4 regions of the Bradyrhizobium sp. GW821-FHT12B03 genome follow, and region 4 is predicted to be linked to each of the others. Evidence: riboswitches for the same ligand, from Rfam matches in the RefSeq annotation. Region 4 holds a riboswitch; each other region holds the start of a gene.

The links. A riboswitch is a leader RNA that binds a small molecule or an ion and turns the genes downstream of it on or off. The one in region 4 is predicted to bind cobalamin.
Region 1: linked by a shared signal. The riboswitch ahead of AC1RUR_RS06275 (TonB-dependent receptor) and the one ahead of AC1RUR_RS28745 (TonB-dependent receptor) in region 4 are both predicted to bind cobalamin.
Region 2: linked by a shared signal. The riboswitch ahead of AC1RUR_RS06190 (DUF1636 family protein) and the one ahead of AC1RUR_RS28745 (TonB-dependent receptor) in region 4 are both predicted to bind cobalamin.
Region 3: linked by a shared signal. The riboswitch ahead of AC1RUR_RS06255 (energy-coupling factor ABC transporter permease) and the one ahead of AC1RUR_RS28745 (TonB-dependent receptor) in region 4 are both predicted to bind cobalamin.

What each region holds. Positions count from the first base shown of each region.
Region 1 is NZ_JBXAQU010000002.1:495,614-497,806, reverse strand. Features, by position in the region: gene AC1RUR_RS06275 (TonB-dependent receptor) at 1-944, opposite strand, end outside; cobalamin riboswitch at 1,058-1,259, opposite strand; gene AC1RUR_RS06270 (histidine phosphatase family protein) at 1,332-1,904, shown strand; gene cobT (nicotinate-nucleotide--dimethylbenzimidazole phosphoribosyltransferase) at 1,911-2,193, opposite strand, start outside.
Region 2 is NZ_JBXAQU010000002.1:479,203-481,395, reverse strand. Features, by position in the region: gene cobW (cobalamin biosynthesis protein CobW) at 1-959, opposite strand, end outside; gene AC1RUR_RS06190 (DUF1636 family protein) at 956-1,330, opposite strand; cobalamin riboswitch at 1,426-1,646, opposite strand; gene cobO (cob(I)yrinic acid a,c-diamide adenosyltransferase) at 1,687-2,193, shown strand, end outside.
Region 3 is NZ_JBXAQU010000002.1:492,437-494,629, forward strand. Features, by position in the region: gene cobA (uroporphyrinogen-III C-methyltransferase) at 1-621, shown strand, start outside; cobalamin riboswitch at 667-886, shown strand; gene AC1RUR_RS06255 (energy-coupling factor ABC transporter permease) at 924-1,601, shown strand; gene cobF (precorrin-6A synthase (deacetylating)) at 1,648-2,193, shown strand, end outside.
Region 4 is NZ_JBXAQU010000018.1:107,220-109,412, forward strand. Features, by position in the region: gene AC1RUR_RS28735 (hypothetical protein) at 1-192, shown strand, start outside; gene AC1RUR_RS28740 (hypothetical protein) at 346-528, shown strand; cobalamin riboswitch at 590-804, shown strand; gene AC1RUR_RS28745 (TonB-dependent receptor) at 919-2,193, shown strand, end outside.

The sequences.
Region 1 (2,193 bases), on a different contig from region 4:
GCATGCGAGCCGCTGAAGGCAATCGGCACCAGCGGCGCGCCCCAATAGGCTTTCGCGCGGTCTTCCCGATACTCGATCGCACCCCAGACCTTGAGGCTGTCGGAGATGCGGTAGTTGAGCTGGCCGGAGACGTCGAGCGTCTTGGTGTTGGTGTCATCGGCAAAGCCGTTGAGCGAGGAGCGGCTGATGTCGAAGCGGTAGTCCAGCCCCTGGACGTTGGTGCTGCCGCCGGAGCCGTAATGGGCGCGGAAGGAGTTCCGAGAGTCATACGAGAAGTCTGCCTCGTTGCGGATCGGGCCGGTGTGCGGCTGCTTCGTCACGAAGTTGATCGCGCCGCCGGCGGCGCCCTCACCTGACATCAGTGACGCCGGACCTTTCAGGAATTCCACGGCCTCCAGATTGGCCGTGTCCATGATCCGCGAGGTCATGTTCTGCGGGCCGATCTTGATGCCGTTGTAGAGCGTGTTGATCTGGCTGTTGGTGAAGCCGCGCATCGAGAAGGCCGATGGCTCGGCCGGATTGTCGCCGGAGGTGACGCCAACGGCTCCCTGCGCGACGTCGGACACGGTGCGATAGCCCTGCTCGCGCATGGTCTCGGCCGAGATCACCTCGACGGTCGCGGGCGTCTCGCGCACGGTCAGGCCGAGACGCGAAGCACTTTCGGCGACCGCGTTGCTGTTGAGCGGCGTTGGCGCCGCTGCGGCGGGCTTGGGCGCTGCCGATGCGGTCACCGGCCTGCGCGCTACTGCGCGGCGCGCGCTCTGCGTGTCCCTGGCCGCCGGCCTGGCCGGCTTGCGGGATTGAGGCGGTGATACCTCGACCGGCGGTAACGGTTCGCGGGCCTGCTGCGCGAACGCGGCGGGCAGATCAAGAACCGCAAAGGATGTCAGTGCTGCGGAAGCGAGCAGGAAACGGCGCGATCGTACAATACGGATAGAAGACACGGCGGGACCTCGGTATGACGTCAGTGGCACGTCACAGCGAACGAGGTCTCACCTTGGGCTTGTCAGCCGTCCGATGAAGCCGAATGTCTGTACTCCCCGACCGACATCTTCGCGTGTGACCACGGCTGACGGCAGGTCTCCTGGCTCGCGGGTCGTCACCACCTCGTCGCCTTCCCGGGACCGAGGACCCAGTGGCATCTGACGAAGGATTATCCGCTTACAGTTGCGGGGGCAGCCGCGGCATTGGGGAAACATCCCCGCACCGCATTCCCTTTTCATCCCCTCTCGGGGGAAACCGTCGCAAGCATCTAGGATTACGATCAAGACAGAGTCAATGTGCAAGCTGCGGCGTTATTGCCACAGCGACCAACTTCCTTGGAGATGAGCATGGAAGGCGAGACCTTCCTCTGGCTGATACGGCATGCGCCCGTCGACGGCGTCAAAGGGACGATTCACGCCGCCGACGCGCCCGCGGATCTGACCGACCGCGCACAACTGGAAGCGCTGCTGCGGCATTTGCCGCGGGATTGCGCGAGCTATGCCAGCCCGTCGCGTCGCACGGTCGAGACGGCCCGCGCGCTCGAGCTCGATCCGGTGTTGGTCACCGAGTTCGGTGAGCAGGATTTCGGTGGCTGGACCGGCCGCAGGCATGACGAGCTTGCCGCAACGGGTGGCGACGCCTACGCGCAATTCTGGAGCGAGCCGGCTCATACACGACCACCGGGCGGCGAAAGTTTTGAGGATCAGGTCGCGCGCGTCCGGCTGGGACTCTCGAAGATCGAAGCTGGGCCGGCAACGCTGGTCGTGCATTCCGGCACGATCCGCGCTGCGCTGTGCATCGCACTGGACCTCGCGCCGCAAGCGGCCCTGCGCTTCGTGATCGATCCGCTGTCACTCACCAGGATCGACCGGCTGGCGACCGGCTGGCGCATCGTGTCGGTCAATCAGCGCGTGGCGTGAGCCGGATCAGGCCGGGCGATCCGGCACATTGGCCTGCGCGAAGGTCGCCATGCCGTTGTGAAGCGCGCAAGCCGATCGCACCAGCGGCAGCGCGATGGCGGCGCCCGATCCCTCGCCGAGCCTGAGATCGAGGCTGATCAGCGGCTGCACGTTCAGGGCGCGAAGCACCAGCCGATGCCCCTGCTCCGCCGATTGATGCGAGGCGAGCTGGAACGGCTGGCACGACGGATTGAGGCGCGCGGCTGCCAGCGCTGCAACCGAGACGATGAAGCCGTCAATCAGCACGGGG
Region 2 (2,193 bases), on a different contig from region 4:
CGCGCGATCGCGCCCCAGGGCTTGTCGAACTGGTGACGCACGCGTTCGCCGACCGCCTGAAGCAGCAGGCGCATCGGCTTGCCTTCGACCGCGATATAGCCCTTGACGCGCAGCACGTTCTGCTCGCGCGAAAGACGCTGCACCGATGCAACCAGCGCGTCGATGTCGGCAACCTCAGGAAGATCGATCACGACGGAGGCGAAATCGTCGTGCTCGTGGTCCTCCTCGCCATCGTGGTGCGAGGGGCGCGCGGCAAGATCGTTTTCGGCGGCAGCGCCGAGGCCAAGGATGACGCGCGCATCGATCGCACCATCGGTGACTGACAGCATCGGCACGCGACGCGGCATCTCGGCGGTGATCACCGCCTTCGCTGCTTCGAGGCCTGCCGCGCCGGCAAGATCAGCCTTGGTCAGCAGCACGATGTCGGCGCAGGCGATCTGGTCCTCGAACACTTCCGACAGCGGCGTCTCGTGATCGAGATTCTCGTCCGCCGCACGCTGCGCTTCCACCGCGGCCGGATCCGGCGCGAAGCGGCCGGCGGCGACGGCCTCGGCATCGGCCAGCGCGATCACGCCGTCCACCGTGATGCGCGAGCGGATCTCCGGCCAGTCGAACGCCTTCAGCAGCGGCTTGGGCAACGCCAGCCCCGAGGTCTCGATCAGGATGTGATCGGGCCGGACCGGCCGCGCCAGCAGCTTTTCCATGGTCGGAATGAAATCGTCGGCGACGGTGCAGCAGATGCAACCGTTGGCGAGTTCGATGATGTTCTCTTCCGGGCAATTGGCATCGGCACAGGACTTCAGGATTTCGCCGTCGACACCCTCGCTGCCGAATTCGTTGACGAGCACGGCGAGCTTCTTGCCGTTGGGATTGGCGAGCAGATGCTGGATCAGCGTCGTCTTGCCGGACCCGAGAAAGCCGGTCACCACGGTCACCGGGACTTTTGCGAGCGAGTTCATTCGGCGGCCTCCGGCAACGCGGCAATAGGGGGAATGCGCGCAAGCGACTGCTTGCGGAAGATCTCGGGGCGGCTGCGCCAGGGCACGAGGCCGTCGGGCGCGGCCGCATAGGCCGCGGCGCCCGCGATCACGTCGCGCGCGTTGGCATCCGACAGGCGACCATAGACATAGGACCAGCGACCGGGCGCGCTGAGCGCAACCGAGCAGCCCTGGCTGCAGGCCGACAGGCATTCGACGGGAACCACATTGACGCCATCAGGCACGCCAGCCTCGACGATCGCGCCGTGAAGGCGCTTGCCCGGCGTGACTTCGCCCTCGCCTGGCGTCTCGCCGGCACGGCAGGTAATGCAGACGTGAAGTGTGACGGTCATCGCCTCTTCCAAAATAAACAGCGGGAGGCGAAGAGGCCCACGAACCGGTCTTGCGAGGGTCCGTTTCCCCGTCGCGGAACACCCCGTCCGCCGGTCCAAAATCGTCCGCGCTGGCAGGTCTCCCGGCTTGCGGAGCAGGGCTTGCGCCCTTCGATCCCCGCCTTCCCGACCCCCTGGGGGATCAGTGGCTTCGGGCATCTCTCCGGTCACGGTCGCGGGGGCGGCTGCATTTTGGATCCAAATCTTGCCGATTCGGACCCTATCGCATTCCCTCTTCGCCTGTCATAGGACAGGAACCAACGCCAGGTCACCATTTGCCCCTGGCCGCCTCTTGTCAAGCCGAAGGACCGGGACCGATGACGCCTGAACCGGATACCCAAACGGGCGAGGAAACCGACGCCCGCCACGCCCAGAAAATGGCGAAGAAGAAGGCCGCCCGCGACAAGATCATGGCGACCAAGAGTGGCGAAAAGGGCCTCATCATCGTCCACACCGGCGCCGGCAAGGGCAAGTCCTCCTCCGCCTTCGGCATGATCGTCCGCTGCGTCGCCCATGGCTTCCCCTGCGCGGTGGTGCAGTTCATCAAGGGCGCCTGGGATACGGGCGAGCGGCGCCTGCTCACCGGCCATTTCGGCGATCTCTGCCAGTTCCACGCCATGGGCGAAGGCTTTACCTGGGAAACACAGGACCGCACCCGCGACATCGCGGCCGCGCGCGCTGGCTGGGAGAAGGCGAAGCAGCTGATCCTCGACCCGGATTTGCGCATGGTCGTGCTCGACGAGATCAACATCGCGCTGCGCTACGACTATCTCGATATCGCCGAGGTGGTCGAATTCCTGACGACCTCGAAGCCGCCGATGACG
Region 3 (2,193 bases), on a different contig from region 4:
GCCTCCGGCGCGATCCTCGACCTCGCCCGGCCCGGCGCCAATCTCGTAGCGGTCGGGAAGCGGGCCGGGCGGCCCTCGACCAAGCAGCATCACGTCAACCGCCTGCTGGTCGACTATGCCGCGACTGGCGCGCGCGTGGTGCGGCTGAAGTCGGGCGATGCCGGCATCTTCGGCCGGCTCGAGGAGGAGCTCGCGACGCTGCGCGAAGCCGGCATCGGCTACGAAATCGTGCCCGGCGTCACCTCGGCCTGCGTGGCCGCTGCGCAAGCCGGCATCCCCCTGACCCGGCGCCACACCTCGCGCCGGGTGCAGTTCGTGACCGGGGCCGACGTCACCGGCGAGCTGCCGCAGAACCTGAACTGGGCGGCGCTGGCCGATCCGGAGGCGACGACCGTGGTCTATATGGGCCGGCGTACCTTTCCGGCGCTTGCCGCAAAATTGATTGCGCACGGCCTCGCGCCTACGACCCCGGCGCTGTTCGCCGAATCCCTCGGCCGGCCCGACGAGCGGCTGGTCCGCACCACCATTGTCGAGCTTGCCGAGCAGCTTGCGCGGGGCGGGGCGGCCTCGACGGCCGCCGTGATCCTGTTTGGCGCACTGGCGGGGGACTATCCGTCATGACGGCCACCTCCGCCGTTCGGCCCTTGACGCCCGGCTGGCGAAAGGGGCACACAGGACGGGCATGGTGCTCGAGGTGGCGCAAAGCGCCGGAGCATAATCGGGAATGGGGATGGGCGGACCCAGTTGTGGCGCCCAAAACCCCAGCCGCCCCCGCGACTGTAAGCGGTGAGGGGCTCCAATCAGCCACTGGGCCGCAAGGTCCGGGAAGGCCGGAGATCCCCAGTGAACCGCGAGCCAGGAGACCGGCCGTGCGTGTTTTGAGGCCAAGGCCGTCGGGTGTGACGGCAGGAAGGAACTGAACCATGCATATCGAACCCGGCGTCGTATCGGGCGCCAAGCTCGTATTGAGTTACGCAACCGGCATCGCCGTCGGCGGCGTTGCGTTGAAGCTCGCGGTCGAGACCGTGCGCGAGCAGGGCATCACGTCGTTCGCGGCGCGGACGCTCGCCACCACGGGCCTCGTGTTCGTCTTCTTCGAGATCCTGCCGCACTTCCCGGTCGGCGTCTCCGAGGTGCACTTCATCCTCGGCTCGACCTTGTTCCTGCTGTTCGGCGCTGCGCCCACGGCCTTCGGCCTTGCATTCGGACTGCTGTTCCAGGGCATCTTCTTCGAGCCGCCCGATCTGCCGCAATTCGGCATGAACGTCACGACGCTGCTGGTGCCGCTGTTCGGGATCCAGGCGATTGCCACGCGGATCATTGCCCGCAACACCGCCTATGTCGATCTGAGCTATCGCCAGGCGCTGGCGCTGTCGACGACCTACCAGGCCGGCGTCATCGCCTGGGTTGCGTTCTGGGCGCTCTATGGCTCCGGCTTCGGTGCGACCAACCTCGTCAACATCGCGACCTTCGCGGCCTCTTATGCGCTCGTCATCGTGATCGAGCCGCTGGCCGACCTCGGCGTGCTGGCGCTGGCGAAGTCGCTGCGCGGCGTCACCGCGCCCGGCCTCGTCACCCCGCGTTTGCATAACGCGGCCTGAGAGACAAGCGAACGGGCGGCCGTGATGGCCGCCCTTCGCGCTCACGATGCTCACGCTCTCCCTGATAGGCATCGGTTGCGGCGATCCCGAGCAGCTCACGCGCGCCGCGATTAGCGCAATCAATGCGGCTGATCTCGTCCTGATCCCTCGCAAGGGGACGACGAAGTCCGATCTGGCAGATTTGCGACGGACGATCTGCGCGGATGTGCTGACCAGCGACACCACGCGCATCGCCGAGTTCGATCTTCCCGTGCGCGACGCGGGCGAGGCGGACTACCGCAAGGGTGTGGACGATTGGCATGATGCGGTCGCCGCGACCTGGTCGCAGACGATCGCAAGCCATCTCGAAGGTGACGGCAGGGTCGCGCTGCTGATCTGGGGCGATCCCTCGCTCTACGATTCCTCGCTGCGCATCGCGCGGCGGCTCGATCCCTTGCCTGATATCGAGGTCGTGCCCGGCATCACCTCGATCCAGACGCTGTGCGCGGCGCATGCGCTGCCGCTCAACGACATCGGCGAGCCCTTTCTGGTTACGACAGGCCGCCGCTTGCGGGAAGGCGGGTGGCCGCAGGGTGTCGATACCGTGGTGGTG
Region 4 (2,193 bases):
GCCAACGTCAAACGCTCGAGCTGGTCGGCGTCCCCGAGCGAGGTCCGCTTCGTGTGCCCGCGCTGTCGCCGCGAGGAGACCGCGATCGTCTCCGCCTCGGGCGAATTGACGCCGATCAGGCGCATCGACATCCCGCCGCGCGATGTCACTGTGGCCTGGGCCCAGGCGCAGCGCCCAAGAGGGCGGGCGTAGCAAGAGGGCGGGCGTAGCCGGCCGGCACGTTGCTCGATCCGGTTTCGGAACCCGGGCGTTTCGTCGGACGTTTCCGCCCCACCATCTCCAACGTCACGTAGCGGGGCCGGGCGAATGATCAGTGAGCATTTCGACACCCGTACACGGATCAACATGAAGCTGGCGCTGGATCGGATTTGCCGCAATCGGCCCGCAGGCGAGGACCATGGGTTCCGCAGGTCGGTCGCCGAGAACATCATCCGCTGCGCGCTCGCAGGCCGGACCGGCATCGGTCAGCTCGTCGATGCCGGCGAGCGGGCGGTGGTCACGACGCGCGCGGCGCGGAAGCCTTCCTGATTGTCTGCCTTGCGCTGGAGCTCATCGTTCCACCGGTCGATTGACTCTCCATATGCTCGCCCCTAGTTTGATCGGCGACGGTTCTCCTCACGGAGATCAAAAGGGAACGTGGTGCGAGATTGTCCCGACGCCGGGATTTTCCCAACGCCACGGCTGCCCCCGCAACTGTAAGCGGTGAATCTTTCGTCATATGCCACTGGGAATCTCGGTCCTGGGAAGGCGACGTAGAGGTAACGACCCGCGAGCCAGGAGACCTGCCGTCAGCCGTGGTCACACGCGAAGATGTCGGTCGGGGAGTACAGGCATTGGCTTCACCGGAGCAATCGATCGCTCCGCCTTGGAACCTCGTTCGCTGTGACGTGCCACTGACGTCATACCGAGGTTACAACCGTGTCCCGTACTGTCTTTGCCGCCAGGCGCTTTAACGCCGGCATCGTTGCTGCCGTTTCCCTCTGTTCGATCGATCTTCCCACCGCCTTCGCGCAGCAAGCCGCTGCCGAGCAGCTGCCGCCGGTCGAAGTGACCAGGTCCGACGATCAGAACCGCACGCGCGCCCGGGCGATCGGCGATGGCGACACGACGAGGCGGCGAGCCGCGAGCGGAGCGCCGCCAGCCAATGGAGCCGGCGCAACCGGCTCCGGCGGCAAGGTGGTCGCCAGCGACGGAGGCATTGTCGGGGCTGCCACAACCGTCATCACGGCCGCGGACATCGCACATGCGCCCTCGCAGACTCTTGCCGAGATCATCGCGACGCAAGTGCCGGGCGCCCAGATCACGACGCTCTATGGCGGCCAGGTCGGCGCGAAGACCAGCGTCGACCTGCGCGGCTTCGGTGCGTTTGCCACCGCCAATTCGCTGGTGCTGATCAACGGGCGGCGGCTGAATGACATCGACATCGCGCAGGTGGACCTGTCCACTATCCCGCTCAACTCCATTGAGCGTATCGAGATCACGCGCGGCAATGCCGGCGCGGTGCTCTATGGGGACAATGCGGTGGGCGGCGTAATCAACATCGTCACCAGGAACGGCGTCGGCGGGCCGCCCGTTGCCGCGCGCATCGAGGCCGGATTCGGGTCGTTCAACACCAGGCTTGGCAATGTCTCGACGTCGCTCAATTCCGGCCCGTGGTCGACCTCGTTTCACGGCAATGCCGTCAAGACAGACGGCTACCGCGACAACAATCGCTATGTCCAGGAGAACGGCGTCGGCAATCTGAACTATAACACGCCCGGCCTGACTGCCTTCTTCACCGTGACCGGCGACAATCAGGAGCTGCGGCTGCCGGGCGGCCGCGCCGTCGATCCGTCCATCGGCGTCGACGAGCTCGCGACCAGCCGACGGGGAACCAGCACACCCTTCAACTACGCCAACCAGCAGGGCCTTGGCGCGACAGCGGGCTTCACAAAAACCCTGGTCAACGGCGTCGATCTCATCGTGGACGGCGGCGCGCGCGACAAGAAGCAGCAGAGCGCGTTCTTCTCCAGTCCGGCGCCGGTTCCCGCGTTCTTCACGTCGACCTATGTCGATGCCGACCTGACGACATGGTCGATTACGCCGCGGCTCAGCGTGAAGGGCTCGCTGCAGGGGATGCCGTCGCAGCTGTTGACCGGCCTCGACTATTACGATGCGAGCTTTCAGCAGAACCGCGGCGCCGGCCAGGGGCTC